DNA from 2 places in the Arthrobacter sp. FW306-1B-F12A genome. Region 2 is predicted to be linked to the other one. Evidence: riboswitches for the same ligand, from Rfam matches in the RefSeq annotation. Region 2 holds a riboswitch; the other holds the start of a gene.
What was found. A riboswitch is a leader RNA that binds a small molecule or an ion and turns the genes downstream of it on or off. The one in region 2 is predicted to bind S-adenosylmethionine.
Positions count from the first base shown of each region.

Region 1: linked by a shared signal. The riboswitch ahead of AC3WJU_RS04595 (hypothetical protein) and the one ahead of AC3WJU_RS19510 (DUF1737 domain-containing protein) in region 2 are both predicted to bind S-adenosylmethionine.

Region 1 is NZ_JBYSXD010000005.1:132,429-136,015, forward strand. It holds gene AC3WJU_RS04585 (helix-turn-helix domain-containing protein) at 1-36, opposite strand, end outside; gene AC3WJU_RS04590 (sodium:solute symporter family protein) at 340-1,872, shown strand; SAM riboswitch class IV at 1,954-2,073, shown strand; gene AC3WJU_RS04595 (hypothetical protein) at 2,088-2,408, shown strand; gene AC3WJU_RS04600 (hypothetical protein) at 2,434-2,622, opposite strand; gene AC3WJU_RS04605 (VIT1/CCC1 transporter family protein) at 2,971-3,587, shown strand, end outside.
Region 2 is NZ_JBYSXD010000054.1:23,349-26,935, forward strand. It holds gene AC3WJU_RS19500 (O-succinylhomoserine sulfhydrylase) at 1-1,134, opposite strand, end outside; gene AC3WJU_RS19505 (rhodanese-like domain-containing protein) at 1,135-1,545, opposite strand; gene AC3WJU_RS19510 (DUF1737 domain-containing protein) at 1,542-1,799, opposite strand; SAM riboswitch class IV at 1,810-1,922, opposite strand; gene AC3WJU_RS19515 (hypothetical protein) at 2,027-2,386, opposite strand; gene AC3WJU_RS19520 (Lrp/AsnC family transcriptional regulator) at 2,442-2,873, shown strand; gene ocd (ornithine cyclodeaminase) at 3,033-3,587, shown strand, end outside.

The DNA of each region.
Region 1 (3,587 bases), on a different contig from region 2:
GGGGACATTGCTCGGTTCAACGGGGAGAGCCTTCATTCACGAACCTTTCAGGCCGTTTCTGCGGCCCTGTCATTGCAGCAATAGTAGCCGGATCGCCCGCGCGGCAGGGCCTTTGGCAAGCTGGAGGAGCGCCGATGAGTCCGCTGGGCGAGACAGCACCTTGACTGTTACTCGCATCACTACGTATCCTCATAGGCAACAAGTGTTGTTTGTGAGGCATACATCACAGACTACTCTCCCCAATCACCAGCGCAGAGACCTTCCGCAACCCGCAACGAAACCCAGCGGACCGGCGTCGGAATCCCCAAGGGCTCTGCGCATCACTTTCAGGAGCCAACCGTGGACTCTTCGTTCATCAATATTGCGATCGTGGTGGTGTATTTGCTCGCCATGCTGGCCTTCGGCTGGTGGGGCAAGTCGCGCACCAAGAACAACAGCGACTTCCTCGTGGCAGGACGCCGCCTCGGTCCGATGCTCTACACCGGCACCATGGCCGCAGTCGTCCTCGGCGGCGCATCGACGGTTGGCGGCGTCGGCCTCGGCTACAAGTTCGGCGTCTCCGGCATGTGGCTGGTTGTCGCGATCGGTTCGGGCGTGCTCCTCCTGAGCCTGCTTTTCGCCGGCACCATCCAGCGGCTGAAGATCTACACGGTCTCCCAGATGCTGAGCCTGCGTTACGGACAGCGCGCCACACAGACTTCCGGCATCGTCATGCTCGCCTACACCCTGATGTTGTGCGCCACGTCCACGGGCGCCTACGCCACCATCTTCGTTGTCCTCTTCGGCTGGGAGCGCTGGCTCGCCATCGCCGTCGGCGGCGCCATCGTCCTGGTCTACTCAACGATCGGCGGCATGTGGTCCATCACCCTCGCCGACCAGGTGCAGTTCATCATCAAGACCGTGGGCATCTTCTTCCTCATGCTCCCGTTCGTCCTGAACGCCGCAGGCGGCTTCGATGGCATCCGTGCCCGCGTTGACGCCAGCTTCTTCCAGTTGGACGGCATCGGAGCACAAACCATCATCACGTACTTCGTGGTCTACACCCTGGGCCTGCTGATCGGCCAGGACATCTGGCAGCGCGTCTTCACCGCCAAGACTCCCAAGGTGGCCCGTTGGGGCGGTGCCACCGCGGGCATCTACTGCGTCCTGTACGGCGTCGCCGGCGCATTGATCGGCCTTGCCGCCCGCGTGGCACTGCCCAACATCGACGTGAAGGCCCTCGGCAAGGACGTCGTCTACGCCGAGGTTGCCACGCACATCCTGCCGATCGGCATCGGCGGCCTCGTGATGGCCGCAGCAGTCGCGGCCATGATGTCCACCGCTTCCGGAGCCCTCATCGCCGCGGCCACCGTTGCCCGCGCCGACGTGGTCCCGTTCGTGGCCAGCTGGTTCGGCAAGACCATCAACACCGACGACACCGAGAACCCCGAGCACGACGTCAAGGCCAACCGCTACTGGGTCCTCGGACTGGGCATCGTGGCCGTGTTGATATCCATGGCGGCGCAAGACGTCGTGGTCGCCCTGACCATCGCCTACGACATCCTGGTGGGCGGCCTGCTGGTTGCCATCCTGGGTGGCCTGGTCTGGAAGCGGGGCACCGGTATTGCCGCGGCCTGGTCCATGGCCGTGGGGTCCGTACTCACACTGGCCCTGCTGATCGCCTATGCCACGGGAATCATTCCCAGCGAAGACGGCGTCTACGCCAACGATCCCATCTACTGGGGCCTCGGAGCCTCGTTGCTGGTGTACGTCGTGGTCTCGCTGCTGACGCCTCCCACAGAGCCCGAGGTCCGCGAAGCATGGGACCGTCGCGTCGCCGGAGGAGTCACCGAGGAACTCCCGCTGGAGGCCCACCCGGTGGCCAGCCACTAAGTTTCACAGAGTCAAGTACGACGGCGGCGCCGCACCTTTTTCCGGGGTGCGGCGCCGCCGTCGCATGTACAGTAGGAAGAGCTTCAAGAGATGTGGCGCCAAGCTCCGACTTGCCACACGCCAACCCCATGTTCACGGGTGGTTCGGATGAAGAAGCGGCCCGGCTCGGACCAGAGACAACCGAACGGGCAAGAGCAACTCCACAGGAGAAGGCCATGCCTTTCGAAAACGGCGCCACCGCCATAGCCGACCGCACCACCCAGCCCAGCACCCTCTTGTCGCCCCGCCCCCGCCGGGTGGACGAATTCGTCCGGGTGATTCCCGGCGTCGACCTCTCCCAAGGCTCCGTCACGTTCGTCGTGGACGGAAACCTGGAACGCTATTGGCACCATGAGCCGCGGCTCATCACCCAAGCCCTTTCAAAAGCGGTCCAGCCCGCCCGCTGGTTCCCCGCCACACGGAAACTCACCCTGACGGTGGCGGCAACCGGGCACCGGGCAGGCGTGCAGAGGCACTTCATCCTGAGCGCGTTTTAGCTCCCCGGGTTTAGCGAGCCCGGGGCTATTCGAACTCTTCGTCCTCGCGGTGTTCCTCTGCGTCGAGCGGAACCACCCGTTCGTCGTCGTCGAGGACCTCGGATTGTTCCTCCCAGTCCTCGTCCACCTCAAGGTCTTCGCTGTAGTCGTAGGCGGGATCGGCCTCGACCGTGGGACGGTCGGGGTGGCGGGCGTGGGTTTCGGTGCTGTCCATGGTGCAACCTCCGTTCGACGTGCCGCTGAGCCCATCGCACAGGCACATGAGGCAGCCGGTCACCACGCTACCCCGCCAATTCGTGGACCCTGTCCATCCATCCCAGCACTGCCCCCAGCCGCGGTCAAGGCCTCCCGGGAGCCTCCCGTTTTTGAGGTGCGCCTAAACCGTCCAGTGAGGATTGCCAGCCGAAAAACCGCGGAAATTGGCGATAGAGTGGAGCCGCAATGAGGCGATGAAGCCCGCCCCAGCAACCCAGGAGTCCCGGTGCACCCGCACGCAGATCCACAGAACCCGACAGATCCAGACAACGCGCATCCCGACAATCCCTCGGACCAAAGCAGTCCATTGCAAGATGAAGCGGCCCCCAAGACTCCCCCGTCGTCGTCGGACATCAAGCGCTGGCGTCAGTACTTGGCGGACGAGCGGGCCGAGGCCGCCGTGTACCGCCAACTGGCGCAGCGCCGCGACGGCGAGGAACGCGAAATCCTGTTGGCACTCGCAGAGGCCGAGGGCCGCCACGAGGCACACTGGCTCAAGCTCCTCGGGGAACATGCCGGCATGCCGAAGGCGGCCTCGATCCGAAGCCAAATGCTCGGCTTCCTCGCCCGGAACTTTGGATCAGTGTTCGTGCTGGCCCTCGCCCAAAGGGCTGAAGGCCGCTCGCCTTACGCCAAGGATCCAGCAGCGACCCGCGCCATGGCGGCTGACGAACAGATCCACGAGGAAGTAGTCCGCGGCCTGGCGACGCGCGGCCGCAACAGGTTGTCCGGCACTTTCCGCGCGGCCGTATTCGGCGCCAACGACGGCCTTGTCAGCAACCTTTCACTCGTGATGGGCATGGCGGCCACCGGCGTCCCCGCCACTGTGGTCCTGTTCAGCGGCATCGCCGGCCTGCTGGCAGGCGCGCTGTCCATGGGTGCCGGCGAATATGTCTCTGTCCGCTCGCAGCTCGAGCTCCTCAA
Region 2 (3,587 bases):
GACGCCGTCGCTCAGGCCAATTGCCGCGCGGCCTTCCGGACCCATGGCACGGTGCGTGGTGGTGGCGGGATGGGTGATGAGGGACTTGGAGTCGCCGAGGTTGTTCGAGATGTCGATGACGGCGAGCCCGTCCAGCAGCGCGAAAGCGGCCTCCTTCGCCGATCGCCCCGCGGAGGGGAGCAGCTCGAAGGTGAGCACAGTTCCGCCGGCCTTCATTTGCTTTGCGGCGAGCTCGAACTGCGGGTGCGACTTCAGCAGCGGGTACTTGACCCAGCTGATGGCCGGCTGTTCCTCGAGCCACTCGGCGATCCGCAACGCAGACGCCGAGGAGTGGTTGACACGCAGCGCCATCGTCTCCAGGCCCTTGGTCAGGACCCAGGCGTTGAACGCGGAAAGCGAAGGACCGGTGTGCCGCATGAGCTGCTTGACGGGACCGTCGATGAACTCCTTGGTGCCCAGGATCGCTCCGCCGAGGACCCGGCCCTGGCCGTCGATGTGCTTGGTGCCTGAGTAGACAATCACGTCTGCTCCGAGATCGCCGCAGCGCTGCAGGAGGGGAGTGGCGAAGACGTTGTCGACGACCACCGTGGCGCCGGCCGCGTGGGCCAGCTCGCTCACCGCGGCGATGTCCACGATTTCCTGCATGGGGTTCGACGGCGACTCGAAGAACACTGCCGTTGTCGGCTCGGACAGGGCGGCACGCCACTGGTCCAAGTCAGGCCCGTCGACGAAGACGGTCTCGACGCCCCAGCGCGGCAGGATCTCATTGAGGATGACGAAACAGGAGCCGAAGAGCGAGCGGGCGGCAACTACGCGGTCACCGGCAGCAAGCAACGCACCGAGGGCGGTGAAGACAGCGGACATGCCCGACGCCGTCGCGAAGCACGCTTCGGTGCCTTCGAGCAGGCGGAGGCGCTCCTGGAAGGTAGCTACGGAGGGGTTGCCGTAACGGGAGTAGACGAAGCGTTCGTCCTCGCCCGTAAATGCTCGCTCGGCGGCTGCAGCGGACTCGTAGACGAAGCCGGAGTTCAGGAAGACGGCCTCGGACGTTTCCTGGAAGTTGGTACGGTCAAGACCGCCGCGGACGGCCTGGGTGTCAGGGCTCCAGCTGGCGGCGTCAGGGTTGAAAGTCACTTAGATGTTCCCCAGGTTCGTCGGAAGTCCACGGTTTTTCCAGCCGTTCACGGTTCGCTCGCCGTAGCGGTCCGGCTCGCCCTCAAAGCCCTCGAGGACGTTGTAGGAGGTGTAGCCGGCCTGGGTGGCGGCAATCGCGGCGGCGATGGAGCGCTGTCCGGAGCGGCAGAGGAAAACCAGTTCGGTGCCATCCGCCTCCGGGGCCTGCTGCGTCAACTCTTCGATGAAACGGGTGTTGGGGATGCCTCCGGCCAGGTTCCACTGGATGAACAGGGGATCGTTCTCGGTGGCTTTGGTGTCCGGGATGCCGATGTGTGCCCACTCGCCTTCGGTGCGGACGTCCACCAGGATGGCGCCCTGCTCAAGCTTGGCCCAGGCGTCGTGCGGGCTGAGGTCGCCTGCGTAGCTCATGCGTGGCCCTCGCCGTCGAACTCTTCATCAAGCTGATCCACCGCATTGGCAACGGCGGCATCTGCGCTTGCGATTGCCGCGGGCAGGACGATGGCCTGTGCCACGATTACGTCCGTGCCGTTGAAGGTCGCGGCCGGGCTGCCGTGCAACACGTATCCCTCCGCGAGGGCGGTGGAGATCCGCTCGCAGAATTCCTTGGTGTCAGGGCCCGTGATGAGACGGTACGAGAGTTTTTCTTCGGTGGGTTCAGGCATTGGTGCTCCTCAGTCACGCTTGCAGTTCGAAAGTGTCGATACGCCGAGTAGTCACCTGAGGCACCCCGCCGGAGAGAGGGTTGCCGACCAGCAAGTCAGGGCTTCACGCTGGTGCTCATTACTCAAGAAGAAAAATAACATCCACGACGGCGGCCTGCATCACCGGCCGTCGTCATGTTCCGTAACCGGACGGCAGCCAGGCTGGCGAGGGCTGGGGTGCCAGCGTCCTAGGACTCGGTTTCATTGGGCAGCGGTTCCAGGCTCGCCTGGATCCGGGGTGGAATGGCGTCGAACCGCGACGCTACTGCCGTAGGGGAGTGATGAAAAGTGGAACCTTGATGCTTCCGGATTTCCAGCAGTTCGTGGACGGATATCCCGGTGGCCGTGGCGAGTGCATGCAGCGAGAGGCTGTTGTGATGAGCCAATGCAAAAACCACACCCGACAAGGCTTCGAAACCTTCTGTCTCGTAGATTTCCTTCACCAGGTTGGACATGCCATTTGCATCATCGATTGATCCCGCTGACGCACCAGTCGCCATGGCCGTCAGGGACCATGCAGCAGAGTCGGGGCTGATGTAGATGCTCATGTCGATACCCTACGGACTCAGGCCCGCTTGGGGAATGGGCGATACGTTTATCTTTATGGCAGCACTCACCGACCTTGACCGCCAGCTCCTCTCCGCTCTCCGGGAGGACGGCAGGGCCTCCGTGGCGAGCCTTGCGCGCAAGCTGGGCGTTGCTCGGGCCACCGTGAATAGCCGGCTTGAGCGTCTTGTCTCCTCGGGGACCATCGTTGGCTTCACCGCGAGGGTGCGCGACGAGGTGGATCCACTTGCGATCCGGGCCATTGCGCTCATTGCCGTGGAGGGAAGGTCGGCGGACAAGGTCATTCGCCAACTCCGCGGACTTCCCGAGATTTGGGCGCTACACACCACGAACGGCGGTTGGGATCTCGTGGCCGAGTTGCGCACGGAGAGCCTCAGCGACTTTGACCAGGTGTTGGGCAGGATCCGCGGGATCGAGGGGATCGTCAATAGCGAGACGAGCCTGCTGCTCAGTTCCGTCCTGCGATAGTCGCTTTTATGACGGGCGCCTGCCGTTGATCATTGTGTGCATAAGCAGTCATCATTTTGTGCATGTTTTCAATGAAAAGTACGTACTTTGGCAATTGTGGATGCATATCGCCGCTCCGTAGCCTCGTAGCAACAGTGCTTATGAGGGAAAGGAGCGCACATGACGCGCTTTGTCGATGTCCGCAATATGGTTCGTTGGACGGCCGGACGGGGCCCGGAGACCGTCATCTCGGAGATGATGCAGTACCTGGAAGACGACTTCCAGCGGTGGGAATCTTTTGACAAGACTCCGCGAGTGGCAAGCCACACGCCATTTGGCGTCATCGAGCTGATGCCCACCAGCGACCAGGAAACCTACGGCTTCAAGTATGTAAACGGACACCCCTCGAATCCCGCGCGCGGCTTCCAGACCGTGACAGCTTTCGGTGTCCTGTCCGACGTCCACAACGGCTACCCGACGTTCCTTGCGGAGATGACAGTGCTGACAGCGTTGCGGACGGCGGCCACGTCCGGCATGGTCGCTAAGAAGCTCGCGCGCCCCGATGCCCGGATCATGGCGATGATCGGAACCGGAACCCAATCGGAGTTTCAGGCGCTGGCCTTCCGGGCGGCCCTGGGTATAAACAGTGTGAGGATCTGGGACACGGACCCGGCAGCGATGGAGAAGTTCGTCCGGAACATGGCTCCCCTCGGCTTCGACATCACCATCGCAGAC